DNA from 3 places in the Pantoea sp. E956-1 genome. Region 2 is predicted to be linked to each of the others. Evidence: riboswitches for the same ligand, from Rfam matches in the RefSeq annotation. Region 2 holds a riboswitch; each other region holds the start of a gene.
What was found. Region 2 has a riboswitch for thiamine pyrophosphate ahead of thiC (phosphomethylpyrimidine synthase ThiC). Riboswitches for the same ligand answer to the same signal wherever they lie in the genome.
Positions count from the first base shown of each region.

Region 1: it holds a riboswitch for thiamine pyrophosphate, as region 2 does, so the genes downstream of both, thiB (thiamine ABC transporter substrate binding subunit) here and thiC (phosphomethylpyrimidine synthase ThiC) in region 2, are expected to answer to the same signal.
Region 3: it holds a riboswitch for thiamine pyrophosphate, as region 2 does, so the genes downstream of both, thiM (hydroxyethylthiazole kinase) here and thiC (phosphomethylpyrimidine synthase ThiC) in region 2, are expected to answer to the same signal.

Region 1 is NZ_CEUYZP010000008.1:142,394-152,501, reverse strand. It holds gene polB (DNA polymerase II) at 1-1,433, opposite strand, end outside; gene AC0T7J_RS18470 (DedA family protein) at 1,602-2,366, shown strand; gene thiQ (thiamine ABC transporter ATP-binding protein ThiQ) at 2,372-3,073, opposite strand; gene thiP (thiamine/thiamine pyrophosphate ABC transporter permease ThiP) at 3,057-4,667, opposite strand; gene thiB (thiamine ABC transporter substrate binding subunit) at 4,643-5,629, opposite strand; TPP riboswitch at 5,676-5,778, opposite strand; gene sgrR (HTH-type transcriptional regulator SgrR) at 5,814-7,475, opposite strand; gene AC0T7J_RS18445 (MFS transporter) at 7,729-8,907, shown strand; gene leuD (3-isopropylmalate dehydratase small subunit) at 9,180-9,785, opposite strand; gene leuC (3-isopropylmalate dehydratase large subunit) at 9,789-10,108, opposite strand, start outside.
Region 2 is NZ_CEUYZP010000017.1:2,550-12,657, forward strand. It holds gene purD (phosphoribosylamine--glycine ligase) at 1-811, shown strand, start outside; gene AC0T7J_RS24595 (DUF1481 domain-containing protein) at 844-1,506, opposite strand; gene hupA (nucleoid-associated protein HU-alpha) at 1,576-1,848, opposite strand; gene AC0T7J_RS24605 (YjaG family protein) at 2,037-2,627, opposite strand; gene nfi (deoxyribonuclease V) at 2,691-3,359, opposite strand; gene hemE (uroporphyrinogen decarboxylase) at 3,362-4,429, opposite strand; gene nudC (NAD(+) diphosphatase) at 4,470-5,240, opposite strand; gene rsd (sigma D regulator) at 5,330-5,836, shown strand; TPP riboswitch at 5,989-6,089, shown strand; gene thiC (phosphomethylpyrimidine synthase ThiC) at 6,177-8,099, shown strand; gene thiE (thiamine phosphate synthase) at 8,102-8,728, shown strand; gene AC0T7J_RS24640 (aminotransferase-like domain-containing protein) at 8,923-10,108, opposite strand, start outside.
Region 3 is NZ_CEUYZP010000001.1:1,014,847-1,024,954, forward strand. It holds gene AC0T7J_RS04995 (mannitol dehydrogenase family protein) at 1-504, shown strand, start outside; gene AC0T7J_RS05000 (GntR family transcriptional regulator) at 605-1,291, shown strand; gene thiD (bifunctional hydroxymethylpyrimidine kinase/phosphomethylpyrimidine kinase) at 1,344-2,144, opposite strand; gene thiM (hydroxyethylthiazole kinase) at 2,141-2,929, opposite strand; TPP riboswitch at 2,964-3,064, opposite strand; gene AC0T7J_RS05015 (hypothetical protein) at 3,371-3,568, shown strand; gene AC0T7J_RS05020 (AEC family transporter) at 3,666-4,625, shown strand; gene ahpF (alkyl hydroperoxide reductase subunit F) at 4,679-6,247, opposite strand; gene ahpC (alkyl hydroperoxide reductase subunit C) at 6,319-6,882, opposite strand; gene AC0T7J_RS05035 (GNAT family N-acetyltransferase) at 7,119-7,574, shown strand; gene apbC (iron-sulfur cluster carrier protein ApbC) at 7,571-8,683, opposite strand; gene metG (methionine--tRNA ligase) at 8,861-10,108, shown strand, end outside.

The DNA.
Region 1 (10,108 bases), on a different contig from region 2:
CCCAGCCAGATCTGTTCAACAATCGCAGGCAGGCAGTGGGTATGCCGCGAAAAACGCGCTTCACGGAAACCCTCAATCGAATCGGCATCATCAGGGTGGGCCAGCCCTTCCACCAGACCCACCGGGTCGATCAGGAAGGTGCGGATAATCGACGGGTAGAGGCTTTTGTAATCCAGCACCAGCACTGAGTCATACAGGCCGGGGCGCGAATCCATCACATAACCGCCAGGACTGGCTTCCGGGGCTACATCACCCATGTTCGGGGCGACAAACCCGGCGCGATGCATCCGCGGAATATAGAGATGACCAAAGGCCGCTACCGAACCGCCGTGGCGATCCACCGCCAGTCCATTGACCGCCGCGCGCTCCAGCAGAAACGGCATGATCGCCGTTTTGTGAAAAATGCGCGTCACCAGTTCGCAGTCTTTCAGGTTGTAGCGCGCCAGCGCCGGTTTATCGTTGGCAAAGCGCCAGTTGATCTCCTCCATACGCTGCCAGGGATTATCAATCGCTTTTCCTTCTCCCAGCAGTTGCTGCGACACCGACTCCAGGCTGAATGAGGGAAAATCCCAGAACGCCGATTTCAGCGCGTCGATGCCATCGATAATCAACCGGCCACTGGCCTGAGCGAAAAATACGCCGGGTTTGAAGCCATGTTCACGCCACTCCAGCGCGGCCTGCTGGCGTCCCAGGCGCAGCGGAATGCCGTAACGATCGGCATGCTTTTGCAGCACCCGCAGGTCAAACTGCACGACGTTCCAGCCAATTAAGACATCCGGATCATGATCTGCAAACCACTGGTTCAGTGCTTCCAGTAACTGCGGCCGGCTGTCGAGATAGATCAGCTCGAAATCCAGCGTGCTGGCATCACCGTTGGCCGGGCCGAGCATAAAGACCTGGCGCTGACCGCAGCCCTCCAGCCCGATGCAGTAAAGCTCGCCATGCTGCGTGGTTTCAATGTCCAGCGAGACCCATTTCAGCGGCGGGCGATAGTCGGGATGGGGTTTGAGCCGCGCATTGACCACGCTGTCACCGCGCTGCTCGCCGTCAAACCAGACCGGCGCGGTAATAAAACGCTCCATCAGGTAGCGCTCCGGCGGACGGATATCGGCTTCATAGACCGGAATACCCTCTTCGCGCAGGCGTTTTTCAATGCGCTGTAGCTGGCGGTTCTGCTGGCAGTAGAGGCCAAAAACGGGGCGACGCCGAAAATCTTTCAGCGCCAGCGACTGAATCCGAAACTGACGTTCATCTTTCAGTAATTCGCTGACCTGCGCCTGAAATTCCTCAGGTATAAACGCGACGGACTCCTGCACCGGCAGCACCACGCGCTGCGCGCCCGCATCGGTCGCGAGCCAGAGGATAATTTCGGTGCCATGCGGGCTGTCGCGCCAGTGGCGGGTGAGCAGAAAACCTGCGCGGGGCATATTCAGATGTTCTCCGGACTCAGCATTTCAGGATGAGAAAACCGCTTCAGTATAACATGGATATTTATACAGTTCCCGCCACCCGGTTTTGTCAACATTGTCCTACAATTCTTGCCTTGACGCTGTGTGGCTGGCTCTGGACAATCCAGCCTTCTGCTTTTACTTAGGATGATTATGGAAGCCTGGATTCAACAACTGATTACGCAGTCCCTGGAGTGGGCGCTGTTTGCCGTTGCGCTGGTGACGTTTCTGGAGTCGCTGGCGCTGGTCGGGCTGTTGCTGCCAGGTACGGTGATGATGGCCAGTCTGGGCGCGCTGGTCGGCAGTGGCGAGCTTGGCCTTTACCCGGCCTGGGCGGCGGGCTTTGCGGGCTGCCTGATTGGTGACTGGGTTTCCTACGGCATCGGCTGGAAATTTCAGGGGCCGCTGCATCGCTGGAAGTATCTGCAAAAGTATAAAGGCCTGCTGGATAAAACCGAGCACGCCCTGCATCAGCACAGCATGTTTACGATTCTGGTCGGACGCTTTGTTGGCCCCACGCGTCCGCTGATCCCGCTGGCGGCCGGTATGCTGGAGCTGCCGGTACGTAAATTCCTGCCGCCGAACATTATCGGCTGCATTCTCTGGCCGCCGCTCTATCTGCTGCCCGGTATTCTGGCGGGTGTGGCGATCGATGTGCCAAAAGCCGCGCAGGGCGGCAGCTTTAAATGGCTGTTACTCGGCGCAGCACTGCTGATCTGGCTGGGTGTCTGGTTATGCTGGCGCTGGTGGCGCAGCGGCAAGAGTCGCGACTGGGCATCGGCCTGGCTGCCGCCTGAGCGCCTGCGCTGGGCAGGGCCGCTGGGGCTGGTGATTGCCGTCGCGGCTTTCGTCGGTATTCAGTTCCATCCGATGATGCCCATTTTCCGTCATCTGCTGTGGCAGGTTTTCTTCGCCTGAACCGCTTAACGACGCGGGATGCCGAGCACGTCGGCCTCCCGCGTGTCGCCCGACAGTAACTGTCGGGTCTCGCCATCCCAGTAAACCCGGCCATCCACAATCACCACGCTGCGCGGCGCAATCTGCTGGGCATCTTCCAGACTGTGCGACACCATCAGCAGCGTGATGCTGCGCGCTTCACACACCGAACGCACCAGTTGCAGCATCTCGCCGCGCAGCGCGGGATCCAGCGCAGAAAAAGGCTCATCCAGCAGCAGCACCGGACGGTCACGTAGCAGACAGCGTGCCAGCGCCACGCGCTGTCGCTGTCCACCCGACAGCTCGCCCGGCAGGCGCGTCAGCAGATCGCCTAATCCCACCTGATCGGCCAGCGCAGCAAGCTGCTGGCGCTGCCCGGCGCTCAGCTTCAGTCCGGGGTGCAATCCCAGCGCCATGTTCTGCTGCACGCTGAGGTGCGGAAACAGGTTGTTCTCCTGAAACAGCATCGACACGGGCCGTCTGGCCGGCACGCTGTGGGTGTGTTCCTGTCCGTCAATCATCAGAGTGCCCTGTTTCACCGGCAGGAAACCGGCAATCAGGCTCAGCAGAGTGCTTTTACCGGCCCCGCTGGGGCCGAGGATCGCGATGCGCTCGCCGCGGATGGCGTTGAGACTAAAGCGCATCGGCAGATGCTGATAAAGGTACGTGAGGTTATTCAGTGTCAGCATGGCGGCCTGGTAATTTTTCCATCAGGGTGAACAGCAACAAACAGAGCAGTAGCAGCAGCAGCGCGGTCACTGCACCGTCAGCACCGCGATAGGCACCGATCTGTTGATAGAGGTAGAACGGCAGGGTGCGGAAATCGGCAGTGCCAAACAGCGCCACCACGCCAAAATCACCGATCGACAGCACGCAGGCAAAGGCCAGCGCCTGGGCCAGCGGACGTTTCAGCGCCCGCAGTTCAATCAGCCGCAGCCGGTTCCAGCCGTGGATATTCAGCGACTCACAGAGTCTGCCGTAACGCTCCGCGACGTCACGCATCGGGTTCTCCAGCACTTTCAGCGCATAGGGAATGGCGATCAGCGCATTGGTGAAGATCACCAGACCGTCCGCCGACGCCGGCAGGCCAATGGTGGCGTTAAACAACAGGAAAAAGCCGGTGGCGAGCACGATGCCTGGCATCGCCAGAATCAGCATGCCGCTGGTGTCGATAAGGGTTGCCGCCGCCGGGCGCTGACGCAGGCGCAGCTCGCGACTGCTCCACAGCAGCATCATGGTCAGCACCACACAGAGCAGACCGGCGCCGGTGGCGATGCGCAGTGAGGTAAACGTCGCCTGCCAGAGTGCAGGCTGCACCAGCGCGCCGCGCAGTCCGCCGTGCAGACCATCGATGATGACCGCCGCCAGCGGGGGCAGCAGCAGGATCAGCGCCAGCAGGATCAGCAGCGCATCAACCAGTTGCGCCGCGCGCGAATCCTGCGGATCGCGCCAGCCGTTCAGCTGGCTGGCTCCGGCGGGAATCGCCTTGCTGAAGCGCTGGCTGAGCAGCACCAGCGTCACGCAGCAGCCAAGCTGGATCAGCGCCAGCAGTGCCGCGCGTCCCGGATCGTAGTCATAACTCAGCGCCTGGAAAATCGCCAGCTCGATAGTTGTCGCCTGCGGGCCGCCGCCCAGCGAGAGCACGGTAGCAAAGCTGGCGAAACAGAGCATGAAGATCAGCGCGCCGGTCGGCAGCAGCTGACGTCGCAGCCATGGCCACTCCAGCAGACGAAAATGGTGCCAGCCGCGCAGGCCGAGCTGTGCCGCCAGCTGACGCTGTTCCGCCGGAATGCTCTCCAGCGCCTGCAGCATCAGGCGGGTCGCCAGCGGCAGGTTAAAGAAGACGTGCGCCAGCAAAATGCCCGACAGGCCGTAGGGAGAGAAGTGGTAATCAATCCCTGCCAGCTGGCACAGCTGCGCCAGCCAGCCGACACGACCATAGACGGTGAGCAGACCAAATACCGCCACCAGCACCGGCAGCACCAGGGTCATGGCGCACAGACGCAGCAGCAGCTGTCGGCCAGGGAAACGGCGTCGATAGAGGGCGCGCGCCAGCGGCACCGCTGGCACCAGCGACAACAGCGCGGAGAGCAGCGCCTGACCAAAAGAGAAGGCGATAACGTGATGCAGGTAATCATCCTGCAGCACACCGCGCCAGTCATTCTCTGGCGCGGCGCTCCAGAGTGCACCGAAGGCCAGCAGCGCCACGCTGGTTAACAGCAGCGTGGCGAGGGAACCGGGAATCAGCCAGCGCGGCATCAGCGGCTGACAGCGCGTTGCCACTGGCTAATCCAGCCCGAACGCTGGCTGGCAACCTCTTCCGGCGAGAACTGCAGAGCAGTTGAAGGCACGCTGAGCGCTGCGAAACCGGCAGGCAGCGGCGTGTCGATCACCGGGTACATCCAGTTACCGGTCGGGATAGTGCGCTGGAAGTCGGAGGACACCATAAACTTCATGAACTGCTGTGCCAGCGCCGGCTGTTTGCTGCTGGCTAACTGCGCGGCAACTTCAACCTGCAGATAGTGGCCCTCTGCAAACGGCGCGGCGGCATAGTTCTCTTTTTTCTCTTCGATGATGTGGTAAGCCGGTGAAGTGGTGTAGCTCAGCACCAGATCGCCTTCGCCCTTGAGGAACAGGCCATAGGCTTCACTCCAGCCTTTGGTCACCGTCACGGTTTTCTGCGCCAGCTTTTGCCACGCCTGCGGTGCCTGATCGCCATAGACTTTCTGCATCCACAACAGCAGGCCTAAGCCGGGAGTGCTGGTACGGGGATCTTCGTAGATCACCCGCCACTTCTCCGGGCTGTCGACCAGCTCTTTCAGGCTTTTTGGCGGATTCTTCAGCCGGGTTTTGTCATAGACAAACGCGAAGTAGCCATAATCAAACGGCACGAATGTGGTGTTGTGCCAGCCGCCGGGCAGTTTTAATGTCGAGGTATCGACCTGACTTTCGGCAAACAGACCGGTTTTCTGCGCCGCCTGTACCAGATTGTTATCCAGCCCCAGAACCAGATCGGCTTTGCTGTTTTTCCCTTCCATGCGCACGCGGTTCAGCAGCGACACGCCATCTTCCAGCGTGACGAATTTCAGCTCGCAGTTGCACTGCGCCTCGAAGGCTTTTTTAACCGCCGGGCCAGGGCCCCAGTCAGCGGAGAAGGAGTCGTAGGTGTAGACCGTGAGAACCGGCTTAGCCGCCAGAACGGGGGCGGAGAGTAACAGCAGCACTGGCAGAACTTTGTTTAACACTTTGCGCTCCTTCAGGAGAATAGGGGATGAGTCGCAAAGGATCTGAGCACACAGGCCTCCCAAATCCCTACGTCGGTATTAACCGAATCAGGTTCGACGGGTATCTCTCAGCTGCTTGCTGGTGGCAGGCGGCACCCCGTTGAGAACGTCACATTCTAGTCATTTCAGCGCCGGGGCGAAAGCCTCACAGCGCGGGTGGCGCGAACCAGGCGGATTTAAAATCAAACCAGCCCAGCGTATTCATCCGAACGCCGCGCATGCTGCGCTGACCTTCAAGCAGCAGCCAGTGGTGAAACAGCGGATGCAGACCGGCTTCTTCGACCAGCTGTTTGCTCCATTCGGCCAGCGGCAGCGTTTTCTCGCGCCAGCGGGCCGCATCGCTGTGCCAGTCGATCGGCAGACAGTGATGCAGCAACGGGATCTCATAAAGCTGCGCGAACAGAGAGTAATTCAGCGGCAGAGTAAAGTTCACGCTGCCCAGCCAGATGTCACTTTCCGCTTCGCCCTGATACCAGCTTTCGTAGCTGATTTCGCGGGTCTCCAGCGTGACGCCATATTCTGCCAGCAGCGGACGCAGCGCGTTAGCGATGCCTTCATGCTCCACGTGCTGGCTGTACCAGGTCAGCGTCAGGTGGGTTAAGCCGGGCGGTTTTTCCACTGGCGTCAGGTCGCGCCGGTGATGCCAGCGCGGCAGCAGGCCATACGCCGGAAACCAGTAGCGCTGGTAGCCAACACCGGCGTGATTGAGCAGGGCGATAGGATTAAACAGGTAACTGACCCAGCGCCGGACCGCCTCGTTGCGTCCCTGTTCTGAACGCTGGTCGAACAGCAGATAGTAGCAGCCCTCTTCAAGACGGCTCTCCTCCTGAATTTCATCGGCTCCGTCGCCCTGCAGACGGACACCGGCATAGACCAGCTCATCGCTGATGTCGGGCAGTACCCAGATAGAGACATCATCAATCAGGGCGCGAAAACCAAAGTAGTCATCAAACGCTTCGATCTTTAGCTGGCTCTCCTGATTGCGGATCACCCGGTAAGGACCGGTGCCTACCGGCTGGCGGGCAAAATCGTGCAGCGTCGGCCATTCGCGCGGCAGGATCATCGCACTGACGCTGCCTAACAGCCAGGGCAACCCTTCGTCGGGCTGGCTTAAGCGGATATCCAGCGTCCAGGGCGCGGGCGAGTCGATCTGCTCGATATGGGAAAAAAGCGGGTGGGGGCGCTGACGCTCCAGCGTGGCCAGCACATCCTCCATCTCCAGTTCTCTGCCGTGATGAAAGCGAATCGCCGGACGCAGAAAGAAGCGCCAGTGAAGCGGGGAAGTCTGCTGCCAGTGGTGCGCAATATCGGGCTCGATTTCCCCGTTTTCCTCATTTATCCGCGTCAGGCCGTTGAAAATCTGTCGCGCAATGTGGGTTTCAGAGCGCCGCAGTGGCGAGCCGGGCAGCAGGTTGAGCAGCGGACGATAGTAAAGGACACGCAGGATATGCTTGCCCTGGCGGAAACTGCGCCCCAGGTGCGCGCCGATCATCTGCCGCACCTGATTTTTATCCCCTACCAGCTGGACCAGCTGATCGATGCGATCCTGCTCCAGCAAATCCTCGGCACGCTGCTGCTGCAGGGCCAGTCCGGTATAGCAGAAGGTAAGCTGCGAGCGCTTGCCGCGTCCGGCTTCCGCCTGCCAGATCAGCCAGCCCGCGGCCTGCATCCGGTTGAGCAGATTGCGCATATGGCGGCGCGAGCAGTGCAGCAGGTCAGCCAGTTCGCTAAGGGTAATCTCCTGCGTTTGCCCCTGACAGCTCTGCCACAGGCGAATGAACTGCTGCTTCAGACGTGATGAGGACATAAAAGAGGAACTCCCGGTGAAAAGCGCTCTGTTTTTCTTGCCCTATTTTAAGAGCAAACTTTGCGTTATGGGAAGAGCGGGAGGCATTCAGCACTGAATGGCGTTCGACCCTGGCTTCGCTGTTCAGCGGAGTGCTTTTCTGAGTAGGGTGCATTTACACCGCCAGCAGATGATCTCTGCTGGCTTTTTTCATGTTGCGCGGTATCGTCTACCCTTCATTTTCCCCTCTGTTTGTTCTGTAAGGGATTTCGGTATGAAATCGCTGTTAACGCGGCAGCGCCGCATCAATCCGGTCTACCTCGCATTTATGGTCGCCTCGTTCATGCTGGGCATCGCGGGCGCGCTGCAGGCGCCGACGCTCAGCCTGTTTTTGACGCGCGAGGTGCAGGCGCGGCCGTTCTGGGTCGGACTGTTTTTCACCATCAATGCAGTGGCCGGTATCGTGGTGAGCATGCTGGTGGCAAAGCGCTCTGACAGCGTCGGCGATCGTCGTCATATCATTCTCTTCTGCTGTCTGATGGCGCTGGTCAATGCGCTGCTGTTTGCCTTTACCCGCCACTATCTGACCTTGCTGACGCTGGGCGTGCTGCTGTCGGCGCTGGCCAGCGTCTCGATGCCTCAGCTGTTTGCGCTGGCGCGGGAATATGCCGATCAGTCGGCGCGTGAAGCGGTGATGTTCAGTTCGGTGATGCGCGCGCAGCTGTCGCTGGCGTGGGTGATTGGGCCGCCGCTCTCCTTCGCGCTGGCGCTGAACTATGGCTTTGTCACTCTGTTTATGGTGGCTGCCGCGCTGTTTCTGAGCTGTATCCTGCTGGTCTGGTTCACCGTGCCGTCGGTGCCACGCTCGCAGCCCCTGATGCAAAGCGGCGGGCTGCCGTTAAGTGGCTGGCGCGATCGCGATGTGCGTTTGCTGTTCCTCGCCTCAGTCGCGATGTGGACCTGCAACACTATGTATATCATCGATATGCCGCTCTATATCAGCACCACGCTGGGGCTGCCTGAGAAGCTGGCCGGTCTGCTGATGGGAACGGCTGCGGGGCTGGAGATCCCGGTGATGCTGCTGGCCGGACATTACGCGCGCCGCATCGGCAAACGCCGGTTAATGCTGATCGCGGTGGCGGCTGGCGTACTGTTTTATCTGGGGCTGGTGCTGTTCAATTCCCGCACGTCGCTGATGGTGTTGCAGCTGTTTAACGCGGTATTTGTCGGGATTATTGCTGGCATAGGGATGCTATGGTTTCAGGATCTGATGCCGGGACGGCCCGGCGCGGCGACTACCATGTTCACCAACTCGATCTCGACCGGCATGATTCTGGCTGGGGTTATTCAGGGAACGCTCAGTGAGCGGCTGGGACATGAGGCTGTTTACTGGCTGGCATTCGGACTGGCAATCGTGGCGCTGGTGATGTCGGCGCGGGTGCGCGACGTATAAAGAAGAAGGGCGACCCGATGTCGCCCTCAGCGTGCTGACAAACCCAAACCCGAGTGAATCGGACCGCAACTGACAAGCTTTACACGCAGGGAACACGGGCAGAGGAGGAAAGCGTCCCGCGCCAGGGACGGCGCGGGCCGAGCGGCCAGGGATGGTTTAAGCGACTTTCCGATCTGACCGTGTTCCCTCCGCAGGCTCGGTCTTACAGCTGGGCCAGAGCAGACCTTGTCAGTAACATCAGGGCGACCCGATGTCGCCCTGCTTTAACTCAATCAGCGCAGGAAGGCGGGCTGATTCTGCTCATACTGCGAAATCGACGCTTCGTGCTGCAGCGTCAGGCCGATGCTGTCGAGGCCGTTAATCATGCAGTGGCGGCGGAAGCTGTCGAGCTCGAACGAATAGACTTTATCGCCTGCGGTGACCGTCTGCGCTTCCAGGTCTACCGTAAAGCTGATGCCCGGCTGGTCCGCAACCAGTCTGAACAGCTCATCCACTTCCTCTTCGCTTAACTTGACCGGCAGCAGCTGGTTGTTGAAGCTGTTGCCATAAAAGATATCCGCGAAGCTCGGCGCAATCACCACGTGAAAACCAAAATCGGTCAGTGCCCAGGGCGCATGCTCACGTGAAGAGCCGCAGCCAAAGTTTTCACGCGCCAGCAGGATGCTGGTGCCTTTGAACTCAGGCTTGTTCAGCACAAAGCCGGGCGTTGGCACGGTGCCCGCGTCATCTTCAAAGCGCCAGTCGTGGAAAAGATGCTGTCCGAAACCGGTGCGCGTAACCTTCTGCAAAAACTGCTTGGGAATGATCGCGTCCGTATCGACGTTCGCGGCATCCAGCGGCGCAACAATGCCGGTGTGCTGAGTAAATTTGTTCGCCATGACTTAAGCTCCTGTCGTCAGTTCACGGATGTCGGCAAAGTGGCCGGTTACGGCAGCCGCCGCGGCCATCGCCGGGCTGACCAGATGAGTACGTCCACCACGGCCCTGACGGCCTTCAAAGTTACGGTTGCTGGTTGACGCGCAACGCTCACCCGGATTCAGGCGGTCATTGTTCATCGCCAGACACATTGAGCAGCCTGGCAGACGCCATTCAAAGCCCGCTTCCAGGAAGATTTTGTCCAGACCTTCCGCTTCGGCCTGCGCTTTCACCGGGCCGGAACCTGGCACCACCATGGCGACCACGCCAGGTGCGACTTTGCGGC
Region 2 (10,108 bases):
CGCGATGACGCTGCAGGAAGCTGAAGATGCGGTTCAGGATATGCTAGCCGGTAATGCCTTTGGCGATGCCGGTCACCGCATTGTGATTGAAGAGTTTCTGGATGGCGAAGAAGCCAGCTTCATCGTGATGGTAGACGGTGAGCATGTGCTGCCAATGGCCACCAGCCAGGATCACAAACGTGTCGGCGATGGCGACACCGGCCCGAACACCGGTGGAATGGGTGCCTACTCTCCGGCTCCGGTTGTCACCGATGAGATCCACCAGCGCGTTATGGATCAGGTTATCTGGCCGACCGTGCGCGGCATGGCGGCTGAAGGTAACGTCTATACCGGTTTTCTCTATGCTGGCCTGATGATCGACCACAGCGGGCAGCCGAAAGTGATCGAATTCAACTGCCGCTTCGGCGATCCGGAGACTCAGCCGATCATGCTGCGTCTGCAGTCAGATCTGGTCGATCTTTGCCTGGCCGCCTGTGAGGGTAAGCTGGATCAGAAAACGTCGCAATGGGATCCCCGCCCTGCGCTGGGTGTAGTCCTGGCGGCGGGCGGTTATCCGGGTGGCTACGCTCAGGGCGATCAGATTCACGGTCTGCCACTGGAAGAAGTTGCTGATGGCAAGGTATTCCACGCCGGAACACGGCTGGAAGAGGACCGGGTGCTGACAAACGGCGGCCGCGTGTTGTGCGTAACCGCGCTGGGCGATGATGTGGCTGCAGCACAAAAGCGGGCTTATGAGCTGACACAGCCGATCTCATGGCAGGGCAGCTTCTGTCGCCGCGATATCGGCTACCGCGCCATTAATCGCAAATAAGTTCAGGGGGCACCAGGTGCCCCCTTTTCAATTCACATCTCTTCTTCTGTCGGCTGCTGTGAGCAGTCATCCTGCAGACTGACCCGCAATAGCTGTATCCCTTCCGGCGCTTCAAGCCATGACACCATCAGCGGTGCCGATGCGCGGCGTTGCTGCTGTGTCAGCATTTGCAGAGCGTCAGCGTCAAAAGCGGGTCTGACCTGCTGGCCTTCGCAACTCTCCAGCACATTGTTTCCCAGCCAGTGTCCCTGTCTGAGGAACACCTGACCGCTTAATAGCGCGTCGCTAAGGTTACGCATCCGCTCGGCATCAAACTTATAGAGCTCAACCGCATCCGGACTGACCGCCTCACGCCGGCCTGAAAGCTGGCGCTGCATAAAGTTTAGACCACCAGCCTGGTCAAAGCGCAGGGTCACATCATCAGGCTGGTTGCCCTTCACCTGACGCTGAATGCTGATCAACGACTCTTCCAGCCAGACATAATCCGTCACTTCACCCTCACCGCCACTGAACGGCGTATAGAAGGTGCGAATATGAACCGACTGGTGGTCGCTGTTTTTACGCCAGATACGAACAACACCACGATCGGCAAGATAGCCACTGGCAGAAAAGGGGGGAATATCCGGAGTAGAGCTGCAACCGAAAAGAAACAGGGAGAGAAACAGAACAGATAAACGCTGAAACAGCGGGGTCATGATGGCTGGCCTCTTAAACAAAAGGGGCGAAACGCCCCCTGTTTTAAAGCTTAACCGCAGTGCGACGTCTTACTTAACGGCGTCTTTCAGCGCTTTACCAGACACGAATGCCGGTACATTTGCTGCAGCGATTTTGATCTCTTTGCCAGTCTGCGGGTTACGACCGGTACGCTCAGCGCGGTGGTTCACTTTAAAAGTACCAAAACCAACCAGTTGTACAGCATCACCATCTTTCAGAGACTCAGTGATCGCAGCCAGAGTAGATTCCAGCGCTGCCTTTGCCTGGGTTTTAGACAGGTCAGCTTTTTCTGCGATTACATCAATCAGTTGAGTCTTGTTCATAAGTTATCCTTAAAGTGTATTTATCGCTTGCTAAGCAACGAGTGCGAGGGAAAAGCCATATTCTGGCACTCTTCTGCCTGCACGCACCGATAGCCACAATTTTCAGCCCCCCAAATGTAGACCAGACAGGGGGCCAATGTGAAGCCTCCAGGCGCGCTAATTCGGGCCTGAAGTCACGTTTTATCGCCTTACTGCTGGAAATTTATACCGATGTTGCTAATTCCCGCTTCACGCAGGTCAGATCGCAGACCTTTAATCAATTCAAGGTCACGCTCTTCACACTCCGCCAGCAGGCGGAAAATCTCCCACTGAAGGTCCCACTCATCGATGATAGCCGGATTTTCACGCAGCTCTTCGTCGGTCATTTCGCGTCCAGCCTGGGTCATTTCCAGCATGGCGATAGTGGTAATTGAGGTCTCGCTGACTTCAATTGCATGCTCAAGAGTTTCACCGCTCAGCTGCGCATGTACGACTTCGCTTAATGCCACACAGGCATCGATAGCCGGATAAACGCCATAAACCTCAAACGCATCGCCATCCGGAATGGCGGCTTCGAGCTTTTCCAGCTGGCTGTCGAAGTTAATCTTCGCATCTTTGACCGTCAGGTTTTCCCAGATCAGATCAAGAATACGGCGATAGAGTGCCGGATCGGCAAATTCAGTCTGCTCGCAGAACGCGCGATAGTTGGGATACATGCGCTCGCACAGGCAGGCCATAAAAGTAAGGTGCTGCCAGCTTTCCAGCTTCGCCAGACGCAGATGAACGGGATTTTGTAACATAAAGGTGGCTCTTATTCGTTTCGCTGGCCGCAGTGTAACTGCAAAAGCGCAGCACAAACAGTGTTAAAGCGCGTTTTGCCAGCGCTGGAAAGCGGTTCGGTTCGAGGCAACCGCGTCGGCCCAGCGGGTCGGTTCCGGCAGCCGGTAACCACGCGTACAGTTTTCGACCCACTGCAGCGCGGTATCCAGGCTGACACGATGGCCGGTGGCGACAAACAGCGGATTACACCGTAGCTTGCTGCGCCATACCCAGCCTATCTGCTCACCTTTGTCGATCAGTGGCTGGCGACTGCCAGGCTGCGCATCCAGATCGTCAAAACGCCCACACAGGCGACTTTTGGCCACGCCAATGGTTGGCACATCGACCAGCAGGCCAAAATGCGACGCGACGCCCAGTCGTCTTGGATGCGAAATACCGTGTCCATCCACAAACAGCAGGTCCGGCTTTTGCTCCAGCATCTGCCAGGCGGCCATCAGCGCCGGATATTCACGGAATGAGAGAAAGCCCGGAATGTAGGGCATGGTGGTCTCAACGCGCGCGATGCGATGTTCCACCAGCTTTAACGAGGGATACTCCAGTATCACCATCGCCGCCCGCGTAACGGTACCTTCCTGCTCAAATCCAACGTCCGCTCCGCCAATAAAGCGGGGCGGCAATACGTCAAAATCATCTTCACGCACCACGTCAGCGGCGCGTTGTAACTGCTCAGCGCGAAGTGCGGCAATATCCATGATTACTCCTGATGCCAGGGACGTGATAAACGGTGTACCGCCTCAACAAAGACGCCCGCATTTTCCGGTGGGACATCCAGATGAATACCATGACCCAGATTGAAGACATGTCCGGTGCCCGAACCAAAGCGCTTCAGGATCCCAGCCACTTCCTGTTCGATACGCTCAGGAGCCGCATAGAGCATAGAAGGATCCATGTTGCCCTGCAGGGCAACTTTGTCGCCCACACGACGGCGTGCGTCATCAATATCGGTGGTCCAGTCGAGACCCAGCGCATCACAACCGGTGGCGGCCATCGCTTCCAGCCACTGCCCGCCGCCTTTGGTGAAAAGCGTCACCGGCACGCGACGACCGTCATTTTCACGCAGCAGGCCATCGACAATTTTGTGCATGTAATGAAGGGAAAATTCGCGGTAATCGCGACCGGTCAGCACGCCGCCCCAGGTATCAAAGACCATAACGGACTGCGCACCGGCGCGAATCTGAGCATTGAGATAGAGGATGACGCTGTCGGCCAGCTTATCCAGCATCGCGTGGAGCGTAGCGGGGTCGGCATACATCATCTTCTTAATTTTGGTAAACGCCTTGCTGCTCCCACCTTCCACCATGTAGGTGGCCAGCGTCCACGGACTGCCGGAGAAGCCAATCAGCGGCAGATCGCCGTTCAGGTTCTTACGGATGGTGCGGACAGCATTCATCACATAGCCCAGCTCCATTTCAGGATCGGGCACCGGTAAACGCTCGACGTCAGCGCGACAGGTCACAGGGTTAGAGAAACGCGGGCCTTCGCCGGTTTCAAAATAGAGACCCAGTCCCATCGCATCCGGAATGGTCAGGATATCACTGAAGAGGATGGCGGCATCCAGCGGATAACGGCGCAGCGGCTGCAGGGTGACTTCACAGGCCAGCTCGGCGTTTTTACACAGCGACATAAAGTCACCCGCCTGGGCGCGTGTCGCTTTGTATTCCGGCAAATAGCGCCCGGCTTGTCGCATCATCCAGACCGGTGTGACATCAACCGGCTGGCGTAACAGGGCACGCAAATAACGATCGTTCTTCAGTTCACTCATCTCAACACTCTCTCTATAACAGGCGTGTAGTGTAGCACTTTCACACTTCGGCGCGGCACAGGGCGACGGTATCTTCAATCAGGCGGCGCGCCACGGTGCCTGGCGGCGGCAGCAGAGGCAGGTCATCAAACCGGAACCAGGCCGCATCCAGCAGCTCTTTACCGTCGTGCTGCAGATCGCCGCTGTCATACTCCGCCATAAAGGCTGTCATCAGCGATTGCGGGAAGGGCCACGGCTGGGAGGTAACATAACGGACGTTTTTGACGCGAATATTGCTCTCTTCCATTACTTCGCGGGCAACGGCCTGCTCCAGCGTCTCGCCAACTTCCACAAAACCTGCCAGTACGGTGTAGATCTTGTTGCGATGGCGGGCATGATTCGCCAGCAGAATTTGATCGCCGCGACGGATAGCCACAATGATGCAGGGCGCGATCTGTGGATAGTAACGTTCACGGCAATGGCTGCAAAGACAGGCAAATTCATGCTTGCTGTGATGCATTTCATGGCCGCAATAGCCGCACCAGCGATGAGAACGGTAGAATTCCGCCAGTTGCACACCGCGACCCACCAGCTGAAACAGCGCCACATCCTGATCGATCAGCTGTCGTACAGAGAACATATCGGCAGAGCGCGGCTCACAAATCAGCCAGACTTTTTCGCCCTGCCACTCACCGATGGTCCGGGCTTTACTGCCGGTCAAACCAAATTTTTCGGCGCTTCCGTGGGGTAAATCACCTTGTGGCAACCAAAGTTTCTGTTCATGGCTGACAATCCACCATCCAGCGTCTACGCTTGAGATTTCGCATTGCATTTATTTCGTCATCCTTAGCGTCAAATCGCACGCTGAAGTCCTGATGTTAAGTGTGTAGATAAACAACTATAACTCACATGGAGTTAGATATGCTTAACCAGTTAGACGTCCTGGCTGAACGCGTAGGTGGCAGTAATGAACTGGTCGATTCGTGGCTTGAAGCCCGTCGTCAGCTACTGGTGACCTATTATCACCTGGTCGGACTTAAACCTAACAAAGAGGCGCTAACGCGTCTGGATGAGCAGGCTCTGGACAACTTCTGTCACGGCCTGGTCGATTATCTTTCTGCGGGTCATTTTAGTATCTATGAGCGCGTCATCAGTGAAATGAGCGGCGACAGCCCGCTGATTGCCGCCGCGCAGATCTATCCACCGCTGGAAGCCAATACTGAGCGTCTGATGCAGCTGTATGACGGTCATCTGCAGCAGGCGATCGATGACGAAAACTGCATGACCTTTCAGCAGGCGCTCTCCGAAGTGGGCGAAGTGCTGGAAGCACGCTTTACGCTGGAAGATAAGCTGATCCAGCTGGCATGGGATAACCAGCTTGCCCCCCCGCCGGTTGCCAATGACAGCCATATCGCGCGTCCGGCTTAAGGGTCATCGCTGGCAAAGGGGTTGAGATTATCCCTTAGCCCTTTTATGCTGAACAGGTTCTGAGGAGCGCGCTCCAAAGAACCTTTTTTATTTTTGCTTTGAAATATAAGGTTTTTACACCTGACTCTGTTATCAGAGGCCAGCGTAAAAACAGCTTCTTGTCGGAGTGCCCAGTTGGGCTGAGACCGTTAATTCGGGATCCGCGGAACCTGATCAGGTTAGAACCTGCGAAGGGAACAAGAGTAAAACTTCTCTGTATGCCAGCATGCTTACGCTGTCTATACGGTTACTCCTTCCGAACTCCGGACAAGCATCGTTCCCCCTTAACAGGAAGATTGCTATGTCTGACCAAAAGACAACCCGTCGTGAACAGCGTGCCCAGGCGCAGGAATTTATCGATTCCCTGCAAAGCGGCAGTGCATTTCCCCAGTCCCGCCGCATCTGGATTACCGGCAGCCGCGAGGATATTCGCGTTCCCATGCGTGAAATCGTGCTAAGCCCGACCCATATCGGCGGCAGCAAAGAACAGCCTCTCTATGAGCAAAACGAAGCGGTACCGGTCTATGACACGGCAGGTGCCTATGGCGATCCCGCGGCACAGATCGATGTTCATCGTGGTCTGGAAAAGCTGCGCGCCCGCTGGATTGCTGAGCGCGACGATAGCGAATTTCTCGAACAGAACAGCTCGGGCTATACCCAGCAGCGGCTGGCTGACGAAGGGCTGGATCAGCTGCGCTTCGATCAACTCCCGACACCGCGCCGTGCCCGCACAGGCTGCCGCGTCACGCAATTGCACTATGCCCGCCAGGGGATCATCACTCCGGAGATGGAATTTATCGCCCTGCGGGAAAACATGGGCCGTGAGCGAATCCACAGTGAGGTATTGCTGCAACAGCATCCCGGCCACAGTTTTGGCGCACATCTGCCAGCCAGTATCACGCCCGAGTTTGTGCGTCAGGAGGTCGCTGCCGGGCGCGCCATCATCCCTGCCAATATCAATCATCCTGAATCGGAGCCGATGATCATTGGCCGCAACTTTCTGGTTAAGGTCAACGCCAACATCGGTAACTCGGCGGTGACCTCTTCTATTGAGGAAGAGGTGGAAAAACTGGTGTGGTCGACTCGCTGGGGTGCCGATACGGTGATGGATCTCTCTACCGGTCGTTATATTCATGAAACGCGCGAATGGATTTTGCGAAACAGCCCGGTGCCAATCGGTACAGTGCCGATTTACCAGGCGCTGGAAAAAGTGAATGGCGTGGCCGAGGCGCTGAACTGGGAAATATTCCGCGATACGCTGCTTGAGCAGGCGGAACAGGGTGTCGATTACTTCACTATCCACGCTGGCGTGCTGCTGCGTTATGTCCCGATGACGGCGAAACGTCTGACCGGGATTGTATCGCGGGGTGGATCTATCATGGCGAAATGGTGCCTGTCGCATCATCAGGAGAGCTTCCTGTACCAGCACTTCCGGGAGATTTGTGAAATCTGCGCCGCTTATGATGTCTCCCTGTCGCTGGGCGATGGCCTGCGTCCGGGTTCCATTCAGGATGCCAACGATGAGGCGCAGTTTGCCGAACTGCGTACCCTGGGCGAACTGACCCGTATTGCCTGGGAATATGACGTTCAGGTCATGATTGAAGGCCCGGGGCACGTCCCGATGCATATGATCCGCCGCAACATGACCGAACAGCTCGACCTGTGCGATGAAGCCCCCTTTTACACTCTTGGCCCGCTGACCACCGACATCGCGCCCGGCTATGATCATTTCACCTCAGGTATCGGTGCTGCCATGATTGGCTGGTTTGGTTGCGCCATGTTGTGTTACGTCACGCCCAAAGAGCATCTGGGTCTGCCGAACAAAGAGGATGTGAAGCAGGGATTGATCACCTACAAAATCGCGGCGCATGCCGCCGATCTGGCGAAAGGCCATCCGGGAGCGCAGATCCGTGATAACGCTATGTCCAAAGCGCGCTTTGAATTCCGCTGGGAAGATCAGTTTAATCTGGCGCTGGATCCTCATACGGCGCGGGCAATGCATGACGAGACCCTTCCGCAGGAGTCGGGCAAAGTGGCCCATTTTTGCTCGATGTGCGGGCCTAAGTTCTGCTCAATGAAAATTTCCCAGGAGGTGCGTGAGTTTGCTGCACGTCAGGATACACGCGCCGAGCCCGTTGAAGTGGGCATGGCGCAAATGTCAGACCGTTTTCGTCGTCGCGGCGGTGAGCTTTATCACTCCGCCGATGCCACTAAGGAGGAGTAACGATGCCCGCATTTCCCGCTACCGCCCCACGCCTGGGGCTTTATCCGGTGGTTGATAGCCCGGAGTGGATTGAACGCCTGCTGGAGATAGGCGTTCGCACACTGCAGTTGCGCATAAAAGACCAGCCTGATGAGGTCGCCGAGCCCGCCATCGCTCAGGCGATTGCGCTGGGTAAACACTATGACGCGCGCCTGTTTATCAATGACTACTGGCAGCTGGCGATAAAACATCAGGCTTATGGCGTGCATCTGGGTCAGGAGGATCTCGATGTCGCCGATCTTGCCCGTATTCATCAGGCAGGATTGCGTCTGGGACTCTCCACCCATGATGATGCTGAACTGGATCGCGCACTGGCAATCCAGCCCTCTTACATCGCACTTGGACATATTTTCCCGACGCAGACTAAAGAGATGCCTTCTGCGCCTCAGGGTATTGAGCAGCTGAAGCGGCATCTGACACGCCTGACGCATATTCCCACCGTGGCGATTGGCGGTATATCGATTGCACGCGCACCTGACGTGCTGGCAACCGGCGTAGGGAGTATTGCGGTGGTGAGTGCGATTACCCAGGCAGATGACTGGCGTGAAGCAACGCGTACCCTTCTGTCGCTGGCAGAGCCTCACACATAAGGATTTGTGGAACCTGTCGCGCATAGCGGCAGCAAAACCGGTCAACGCCAGCGTTCTTCCGGGAAAGCGGCGCGCAAAAGCGTATGTTGCCGCTGGCGTGCTTTGATCCAACACCTTAACGTGGCCTCCGTCAGGTTAAGGTTATCTGACCAGGGCCGGTTCCCTCCTCTTGCCGGCCCTGCTTTTTCTTTCCGCTATGCGAGAGTTGAAGCTGAAATCTGCGTTTCATGCTGGCACGAGAGCATAGCGCGTTCGACGGCTGCACCCACCAGCGCCAGCGCCTGTTCAGTCTGCTCGTTGATCGGCAGCCCGTAGTTTAAGCGCAGACAGTTACGGTATTTACCCGAGGCCGAAAAGAGTGAGCCTACGGCTATCTGAATTTTTGATTCGCGCAATTCGCGGTTAAGACGGACCGCATCAAATGCTTCGGGTAATTCTATCCACATCAGAAAACCGCCCTGAGGACGGGAAACGCAGATGCCGCAGGGAAAATAGTGGCGCACCCAGCAGCTAAAGGTTTCATAATTACGATGATAGATTTGCCGCATCCGGCGCAGATGGGGCTGATAATGGCCCTGGCGTATAAACTCGGAAACCGCATACTGAGGCTGTGTGGCAGTGGAACCTGTGACGATATATTTCATGTGCAGTACACGGTCGCGATAGCGGCCGGGTGCAACCCAGCCGACGCGCAAACCTGGTGCCAGCGTTTTGGAAAAGGAGCTGCACAGCAGAACCCGACCATCGAGATCCAGCGCTTTAATGGTGGTTGGGCGGGGATATTCCCAGGCTAACTCACCATAAACATCATCTTCAATGACCGCCGCGTCAAATCGCTGCGCCAGTGCCAGCAATGCCCGCTTACGCGGCTCAGGCATGATAAATCCCAGCGGATTATTACAGTTCGGCACAACAACGACTGCTTTAATCGGCCATTGATCAAACGCCAGTTCCAGCGCTTCCAGGCTGATGCCGGTTACCGCATCGGTCGGGATCTCAATGGCACGAATGCCAAATCCGCGCAGGGTTTGCATGATGCCGTGAAACGAAGGCGACTCAACGGCAATGATATCGCCCGGTTCGCAGACCGCGCGCACGGCTACCGATAACGCTTCATGGCAGCCGGTGGTAATAACGATATCATCGGCGGTGAGCTGACAACCGCTATCTATCGCCAGCCGTGCAACCTGTTGCCGCAGCGCGAGAACACCATAGAGGTTGTCATAATTGAGCAGCGCGATGTCCTGCTTCTGTGCCTGTCGGCTGAAGGCTTTCCACAGCGGCTTAAGCGTCGGCTGGGTCAGATCCGGCATGCCGCTGCCAAGTTGCAACACATCATCTTCCAGACGGCTGTTAATTAGCTCCAGCACTGCATCCCAC
Region 3 (10,108 bases), on a different contig from region 2:
CGCGCCGCCGCCCGTTCATTGATGCTCGATGAACAGGCACCGACGCTGCGTACCCAGGGCGTGGATCTCAACGCCTATGCCGATTCGCTGATCGCCCGTTACGAAAACCGTGCCATTAAACATCGCACATATCAAATCGCCACTGATGGGTCGCAAAAATTGCCACAACGCATGCTCGACAGTCTGCGCTGGCACCTGCAGCGCGGCAGCCGCTGCGACCTGCTGCTGCTGGGCGTGGCGGGCTGGATGCGCTATGTCGGCGGCGTCGATGAACAGGGTCAACCGATTGAGATCCGCGATCCGCTGAAAGCCACGCTGGCAGAGACGGTTGCCGGAAGCGAAGAAGGCGAAGCGCGTGTCCGTGCGCTATTAGGTCTGCGCGACATCTTTGGCGACGATCTGGCGCAGAACGCCGATCTGGTTGCCCGACTGACGACACATTACCAGCAGCTGACGACGCAGGGCGCGCGGGCGACGGTGCAACAGTGTATGCGCCAGGCATAACAGCCTGGTGACAAAGCGCTGGCGCAGACGCAGCGCGCTGATTAGACTGACACTTTCCCATCGCGCTGGCCCCTGTCAGCCGTAATATGGATATTGCTGCATGTCGATCGCCTATACCATTACTACCAGCGAACCGGTAAATCAGCAGATTTACCGGTATCTGCGCAAAGATATCGTCACCTGCGCAATTCAGCCGGGCTCGCTGCTCTCGGAAAAAGAGGTCTCCGCGCGCTTCAACGTCTCACGCCAGCCGGTGCGCGAAGCGTTCATCAAGCTGGCCGAAGCCGGACTGGTACAGGTATTGCCGCAGCGTGGCACTTTCGTGCGCAAAATCTCCGCTAAGCGGGTGGCGGATGGCCGTTTTATCCGGGAGGCCGTTGAGGTGTCGGTGGTTCGCCGTGCGGCACTGGAGATTGATGATCCGGCCCTGATGGCGCTGGAGCATAACCTGCAACTGCAGCGCATGGCCGCTGAACGGCATGACAGCCAGGCTTTTCTCACTCTGGACGATGAGTTTCATCGCCTGATTGCTGAAAGCATTGACTGTAAGCTGGCCTGGGAAACGGTGGAGAACATCAAAGCGGCCATGGACCGGGTGCGGTTTCTGACGCTGAGTGAAGTCTCTCCACCGGACAAGCTGATTGAGCAGCATGAAGAGATTTTTGCCGCGCTGAAGCGTCATGACGCCGATGCAGCCGAAGCGGCGATGCGCCGTCATCTGCAGGAGATGATCTTCTCTATCACCCCGATTGCCGAGCGTAACAGCGCCTGGTTTGAAGCACCCTGAACCTGAAGCCGCCCGCTCCGCCCGATGACCAGGTCGAGGCGGGCCTTCGTCATTACCACCATTGATGAAAATGGTGAACCGGTCCGATACCTTTCCCGACCTCCAGCGAATCCGCCTGCAGCAGCGCCTGCTGTAACCAGTTTTTGGCTTCTCCAATCGTCTCTGCCCAGTCAGTATGACGCGGTCGCAGCGCGGCTAAGGCTGCCGACAGCGTACAGCCGGTGCCATGCGTATGACGGGTATTCACGCGCGGCGTACTGAATCGCTGCTCTGCTGAGTGCGTGATCAGCCAGTCCGGGCTCTCCGCGGCCGCAAGGTGACCGCCCTTCATCAGCACGGCCTGACAACCCAGTGCCAGCAATGCCCGTCCCTGCTCGCGCATCTCCGCCTCATCTGCCGCAATGGCGCAGTCCAGCAACGCCGCCGCTTCCGGCAGATTAGGTGTGATCAGCGAGACCTGCGGCAATAACAGCTCCCGTACACTGGCTATGGCGTCTGGCGAGAGCAGCGCATCACCACTTTTCGCGACCATGACCGTGTCCAGCACGATAAACGGGATATCCGCATTGCTCAGCCGTTCAGCAACCTGCTCCACGATAGCCGTTTCAGACAGCATGCCAATTTTTGCGCTGTCGATGCGCACATCACTGAGCACTGAATCAAGCTGGGCGGCAACAAAGTCAGGCGTAATGCGATAAACCGACTGCACGCCGCAGGTGTTCTGTGCCACCAGCGCGGTGATGACACTGGTGCCATAGGCCCCAAGGGCGGAAAAGGTCTTGAGATCGGCCTGAATCCCTGCGCCGCCGCTGGGATCGGTTCCGGCAATCGTCAGAGCATTAATGCGCTTCATGATTTCTCCTCCAGCGTCCAGAGTGCATCAATAAACGCTGTGGCAAAGCTGCCGGGGCCGGCAGCCTGCGCCGCCGCCTTTTCACCCGCTCGCGCCATCACCTGACAGGCGGCCGCGACATTCATCAGCCGATCGCCCGGCAGAGAGCTGAACCCCGCCACCACTGCCGAGAGGGCGCAGCCGGTCCCGACTACCCGTGTCATTAACGGGTTTCCACCTTGTACAGCAAGGCGTCGCTGACCATCGGTGGCGTAGTCCACTTCACCGGTGACGACCACCAGCGTGCTCCAGGTTTCCGCGAGTTGTTGGGCCGCATCGAGTGCTGCATCCGCCTGATGCAGCGTGTCGACACCGCGCCCGCCGCTGGCCTGTTGTGCCAGCGCCAGAATCTCTGACGCATTTCCCCGAATCACCGCCGGTTGCTGGCTTAACAATTGCTGGCAGAAGTCACTGCGCAGCGTCAGTGCGCCGACGGCAACCGGATCGAGTGTCCAGGGCGTGCCCGCCTGATTAGCCGCGGTCACGGCAGCCTGCATCGCCTGCTGGCGCTCGCGGGTTAAGGTGCCCACGTTTATCAACAGTGCATCGGCCATGCGACTGAACTGGGCGGCCTCAACGGCATCGATCACCATCGCCGGTGAGGAATGGAGTGCCAGCAACACGTTGGCGGTGAAGTTCTGGACCACGTCATTGGTCATACAGTGCACCAGCGGTGACTGGCGGCGAAAAGCGTGCAGAATGGGCGCGAAATGCGCGGCAGAAAGGTGTTGAGATTGATGTGTCATCGTAGCTCCCAACCGGCGAACAAGAAGGCGAATGCGGTCAGGCATCAGACTTCCCTACGCTGGCATTATCCAGTTCAGGTCAGCGGGTTTTTCTCAGCCCTCTCCTGACGGAAAGCGGCACCCCGAGTCGTGTTACGGCTTGCAGCATAGGCAAGCCGCGCAGCGAAAGCAAGCGACTCCCGCCTGGGAAATAATCAGAGCTGAAACAATTCACATGATCCCGATCAACGCCTGAGGGTGCAAAAAAAGGCTTAATGCTGCGGGTTAACGAGGTACCTCTTTATAGGTAGCTCCGCTTATTGCCCGGACGGGTAATATTTCCCGCAGAGACTCTGGTTTCCCCATAATAATTAACCTGCTTGTAGCATCATCGTAAAAAACAATTTATTTCATGGAGTTAGAAATTCCTGAAGCGGAACTTCATACTATTCGGGATGTATGATGCGATTTTTAGCGCTTATTCCACACCGCCATCGATGGCAGGATATTCATATTGAACGCAAGGGTGCCATAGCACCCAATGGCAGACAGTATCTCTCCACCTATATTTCCGCCCGCTGCACAGGCTGTGGCGAAATTATTCACCGGGTCTATTATCGCGACATCAGCGATCGGCAGGCGCGCCGCTGGTTAGATTAACGTCCCGGCAACGGTCATTCCCGACGCAGTTAAAGTTAACAGTTAGTTAGCAATTTGTTAGTCTGGTAACTAATCATCGTCTGACCAGACTCTCTCTATGTCACAGCTGTTTGAAAGCTTGAGCCATCAAATTTACCTGTCAGCCCCGCTGTTTATCCTGATCCTGCTGGGATACTGCCTGACGCGCCTGGGGAAATGGCCCTCCAGCATCAGCGAAGGGATGAACCGCTTTGTGTTTAATGTTGCCCTGCCCTGCATGCTGTTTCGGGTGATGAGCACCTTCTCGCAAAGTCCGCCGGTGGATGCACGCCTGTTGCTGGCCTTTTTCGGCAGTTGCCTGCTGGTGTTTATCGTGGGGCGATTGCTGGCAACAAGGCTGTTTAATCTGGATGGCGTAGCGGCGTCGGTTTTTGCGCTGGGCGGCATCTTTTCCAATAACGTGATGCTGGGGATCCCGGTGGCCACGGTACTGCTGGGGCCAGAAGCCCTGCCCCCGGTCGCACTGGTGCTGGTGTTTAACAGCCTGATCCTCTGGACCTTACTGACCGTTTCGGTCGAGTGGGCAAAGCAGGGTAGCTTCTCGCTGGAAGGACTCTGGCGCACCCTGCTCGGCGTGCTGAAGAATCCGCTGATCATCGGTATTCTCAGCGGTACAGCCTGGAGCTTTCTGCAACGTCCCTTGCCGCTGCTGGCCGCGGAACCGTTAAAGATGCTGGCCTCACTGGCCGCCCCCCTGTCGCTGGTGACGCTGGGCATGAGCCTGGCGCACTATCGGGTGCGGGATGGCTTAAAAGAGAGCTATACCATCTGCCTGCTGAAACTGGTGCTGCAACCGATGACGGTATGGGCTATCGCGTGGCTGACCGACTTGCCGCCGCTGGAGAGTAAAGTGGTGGTGCTGCTGGGATCGATGGCGGTCGGGGTTAACGTCTATCTGATGTCGCAGAAGTTTAATGTCATTACCGGCCCGGCGGCGGCGAGCATGCTTTTTTCTACCGTGTTTGCGGCGGTGACAACGCCAGTCTGGATGATGCTGATGACGCTGGCGGGCTATTAAAAAAAAGCCCCTCAGCACACGTGCTGAAGGGCTATTGTCTGGCTGACTAAATGTTACTCAGCCGATTTGGTACGAATCAGATAGTCAAAAGCGCTCAGTGAGGCTTTAGCACCCTCGCCGCTGGCGATGATGATCTGCTTGTACGGTACGGTGGTGCAGTCGCCCGCGGCGAACACGCCTTTCAGGCTGGTTTCGCATTTACCATCGATGATGATCTCACCCATTTTGTTGCGCTCAACCGCGCCTTCCAGCCATGGGGTGTTCGGCAGCAGACCGATCTGAACGAAGATACCGGAGAGCGGCAGCTCATGAGTGGTCTGCGTCGTACGGTCGATATAGTGCAGGCCGGTGACTTTGGTGCCGTCGCCTTTCACTTCGGTAGTCTGGGCGTTCAGGATCACATCCACGTTCTTCAGGCTGCGCAGCTTATCCTGCAGCACCTGATCAGCGCGCATCTCACCGGCAAACTCCAGTAGCGTAACGTGTTCAACGATACCGGCCAGGTCAATGGCCGCTTCCACGCCGGAGTTACCGCCGCCGATCACTGCCGTGCGTTTGCCTTTAAACAGCGGGCCATCGCAGTGTGGGCAGTAGGTGACGCCTTTGGTGCGATACTCTTCTTCACCCGGCACGCCCATGTTACGCCAGCGAGCGCCGGTCGCCAGGATGATGCTGCGTGATTTCAATACTGCGCCAGAGGCGGTTTCGATGGCGTGCATTCCGCCCTCTTTCGCTGCCGGGATCAGTTTGATGGCGCTCTGGCTTTCAATGACGTCCACGTTGTAATCATCCACGTGTGCGCGCAGTGAACCGGCCAGTTTTGCCCCTTCAGTTTTCGGTACGGAGATATAGTTTTCGATATCAACCGTGTCCAGCACCTGGCCGCCAAAACGCTCACCCAGCAGGCCGGTACGGATACCTTTACGTGCTGAGTAGATGGCTGCCGCTGCGCCCGCCGGGCCGCTGCCGATAATCAGGACTTCATAGGCGTCACGCTTGTTCAGCTCTTCCGCCGCGCGTTTATCCGCATTGGTATCCACTTTGCTGACGATTTCTGCCAGGCTCATCCGCCCCTGACCAAACTCTTTACCATTGAGGTAAACCGCTGGCACGCCCATCACGTTACGTTCCTGAATCTCGTTCTGGAACAGGCCACCGTCGATAGCGGTATGACTGATGCGCGGGTTAATCACCGCCATCAGGTTCAGCGCCTGTACGACGTCAGGGCAGTTATGGCATGAGAGTGAATAGTAGGTTTCGAAATGGAAGTCGCCGTCCAGCGCGGCAATCTGATCCAGCAGGCTCTGTGCTTCTTTCGACGGATGCCCACCGGTCTGTAACAGTGCCAGTACCAGTGAGGTAAATTCGTGACCCAGAGGTGAACCGGCAAAACGCGGGCCGCTGTTCGAACCTGGGTTGGTGATCAGAAATGAGGGCTTACGCACCTGACGATCGTTCTCTTCGCGGAAGCTGACTTTGTCAGACAAACCGGCGATATCAACTAACAGTTCACGGATCTCGGTTGATTTTGCACCTTCGTCCAGCGTGGCAATCAACTCAACAGGTTTGGTTAATTTCTCAAGGTAAGCCTTGAGCTGGGTTTTCAAATTTGTGTCGAGCATAGTGATATCCTGGTCAAAAAATCGGGTGCCGCAGCACCCGATTGGAGAATGGTCGAAAGGGCGAAGCGGGATTAGATTTTGCCAACCAGGTCCAGAGACGGAGCCAGTGTTGCATCACCTTCTTTCCATTTAGCCGGGCACACTTCACCTGGGTGAGAAGCCACGTACTGAGCCGCTTTCACTTTACGCAGCAGGTCAGAGGCGTCACGGCCAATGCCTTCTGCGGTGATTTCGATTGCCTGGATAACGCCTTCCGGGTCAACGATAAAGGTACCACGGTCAGCCAGACCTTCGTCTTCACGCATGATTTCGAAGTTGCGGGTCAGCGCGCCAGTCGGGTCACCGATCATCGCGTACTGGATTTTCGCGATGGTGTCAGAAGAACCGTGCCAGGCTTTGTGGGTAAAGTGGGTGTCGGTAGAAACGGAGTAGATGTCTACGCCCAGTTTCTGGAACTCTTCATAATGGTCAGCTACGTCGCCCAATTCGGTCGGGCAGACGAAGGTGAAGTCAGCTGGATAGAAGAAGAACACACTCCATTTACCTTCAACGTCTTTCTCGGTTACGTCGATGAATTCGCCGTTTTTGAATGCTGCGTTTTTGAACGGCTTGATTTTGGTATTGATAATAGACATCTGGTGGCCTCCGTTAAAATATGTGATGCAGGTTACATAATTTTCGGGCCAACATCTAATATGCAGACGTTATCAATCTGATTAACGAAAGCTATCAAACGCTGAGAGCCTGATGCTCTCTGGCCCGACAGGCAGTGTACAGCGATTTACGTGACATTTAACCCGCTTTATCTTTTTCGCCCCTCTCCGCAAATCGCTGCTAGTTTTGTAAGACCGGATTAAAAGGGAGCTGACTTGTGGAGATTCGTCCGTTTACTGAAGCCGATCGTCCTTTCCTGCGTACGCTGTTTCTGGCGGCGCGTCGGCATAACTGGCGCTGGCTGGACGGCAGCGAGTGGCAGCTGGAAGATTTTGATGGTGCAATCCTGGGTGAAACCGTGCTGGTCGCGGAAGCTGACGGGCAGCGGGTCGGATTTGCCGGCCTGCTGGAGAACGATAACTTCCTGCACAGTCTCTATGTCGATCCTGACTGGCAGGGTCGCGGCGTGGGCAGCGCTTTGCTTAAGGCGGCAGAGGCGCGCTTTACCTCAACCGGTGCGCTGAAGTGCCTGCAGAAGAATAAAGCGGCGCAGGCCTTTTACCTGAAACATGGCTGGAAAATGATTTCACAGGGCGAAGGCGAACATGGCGGCTACGTGTTAATGCACTACCCGCTGGCCTCGCAATATGCCAGCGGGTCGGGTCGGGCTTAAAGCGCGCGGAAGGCGATGTCGCCGGGGATGACTTCGCCCTGCCAGTAAAGCTGGGCAGCAACGCGTCCGGCCAGCTGGCGATACAGCGCGGTAAACTCGCTATCGGGCCGGCGAATCACCGTCGGCTGACCTTCATCGAGATCTTCACGCAGGTCAATGTGCAGCGGCAGCTGGGCCAGCAGCTGCGTCTGGTAATCCTCTACCAGTTTCTGTGCGCCGCCAGTGCCGAAAATCGGCTCATGGAAGCCACACTGACTGCAGACATGCAGACTCATGTTTTCCACCACGCCAAGCACCGGCACATTGACCTTTTCAAACATCACCAACCCTTTGCGGGCATCAATCAGAGCGATATCCTGCGGCGTAGTCACCACCAGCGCCCCGGTGACCGGTACGTTCTGCGCCAGTGTCAGCTGAATGTCGCCGGTACCAGGTGGCATATCCAGCACCAGATAATCCAGCTCAGGCCACAGCGTCTCGTTCAGCAACTGCATCAGCGCTTTGCTGGCCATCGGCCCGCGCCACACCATCGCATTGTCGTCCGTGACCAGATAACCAATGGAGTTGGTTGCCAGCCCATGCGCCATGATCGGTGCCATGTGGGTGCCATCAGGCGAGGAAGGCCGTTGATCCTGGGTGCCGAGCATGTTCGGCACTGACGGGCCATAAATGTCGGCGTCCAGAATGCCGACCCGCGCTCCCTCTGCAGCCAGCGCCAGCGCCATGTTCACGGCGGTGCTGGATTTACCCACGCCACCTTTACCGGAACTGACCGCAATAATATTTTTTACGCCGTTGACGCCCGGCTGGTTTTTCACCCGCTTCAGGGTGGCAATGTCGTGGCTGAGTCGCCAGTCGATAGCCCGGGCGCCGGTCTGACGCAGCAGTTCAGCGCTGACCTGCTCCTTCAGGACGTCGAACCCGCTGGCCCAGGCAAACGGCATCAGCAGCTCTACATGCAGCGTACCGTCAAGCAGCGCCACGTGATGTAACGCCTTCAGGGCAGTAAGATTCTGCTTAAGCGTCGGATGCTCAAAGCTTCTCAATACGCCAGCCACGATGGCGCGCAGGCCTTCTGGCGTCTGCGGTTCCCGGGATTGTGCTGTCATCCCCTACTCCTTATTTCTGCTGTGCTTACGCTGTGTTTCAGCGATGTATTGTCAATGATATCAGATGCTCGTGGATCTGCGGTGACTGGCAGTGGGGAATCCCTTGTGTTTACGCAGGAGAAGCCTTCAGTTACCATCTAAGCCCGTTTTTTCAATCAACAGAAAGCTACGCAAACTATGACTCAAGTCGCTAAAAAAATTCTGGTAACGTGCGCACTGCCTTACGCGAACGGCTCAATCCATCTCGGCCACATGCTCGAGCATATCCAGGCCGACATTTGGGTGCGTTATCAGCGAATGCGTGGCAATCAGGTTTATTTCATCTGCGCCGATGATGCGCACGGCACCCCAATCATGCTGAAAGCTCAGCAATTAGGGATTGCACCGGAGCAGATGATTGCAGAAATGAAAAGCGAGCATGAAGCCGACTTTGCTGGTTTCAATGTCAGCTATGACAATTATCACTCGACCCACGGCGAGGAAAACCGTGAGCTGTCTGCGCTGATTTACGGCCGTCTGAAAGAGAACGGTTTTATTAAGAACCGCACCATCTCCCAGCTTTACGATCCGGAAAAAGGGATGTTTCTGCCGGATCGTTTTGTAAAAGGCACCTGCCCGAAATGTAAATCTGCGGATCAGTATGGCGATAACTGCGAAGTGTGTGGCGCGACCTACAGCCCGACCGAGCTGATCGAGCCAAAATCGGTGGTCTCTGGCGCAACGCCGGTTCTGCGCGACTCTGAACACTTCTTCTTTGATCTGCCCTCGTTCAGCGCCATGCTGCAGGCCTGGACCCGCTCGGGTGCGCTGCAGGATCAGGTGGCGAACAAAATGCAGGAGTGGTTCGAATCGGGCCTGCAGCAGTGGGATATCTCCCGCGACGCGCCTTACTTCGGCTTTGAAATCCCGGACGCGCCAGGCAAATATTTTTATGTCTGGCTGGATGCGCCTATCGGCTACATGGGCTCGTTCAGGAACCTGTGCGACAAGCGCGGCGACATCGACTTCGACGAATTCTGGCGTAAAGACTCCACGACCGAGCTCTATCACTTCATCGGTAAAGATATCGTCTACTTCCACAGCCTGTTCTGGCCAGCGATGCTGGAAGGCAGCAACTTCCGCAAGCCGAACAACCTGTTTGTGCACGGCTATGTCACCGTTAACGGTGCCAAGATGTCGAAGTCGCGCGGCACCTTTATTAAAGCCAGCACCTGGCTGCAGCATCTGGATGCGGACAGCCTGCGTTACTACTACGCGGCGAAACTCTCTTCACGTATCGACGATATCGATCTGAATCTGGAAGATTTCGTCCAGCGCGTAAACGCCGATATCGTCAACAAAGTGGTTAACCTGGCGTCACGTAACGCGGGCTTTATCACCAAACGCTTTGACGGCAAACTGGCGGCTGAGCTGGCCGATCCGGCG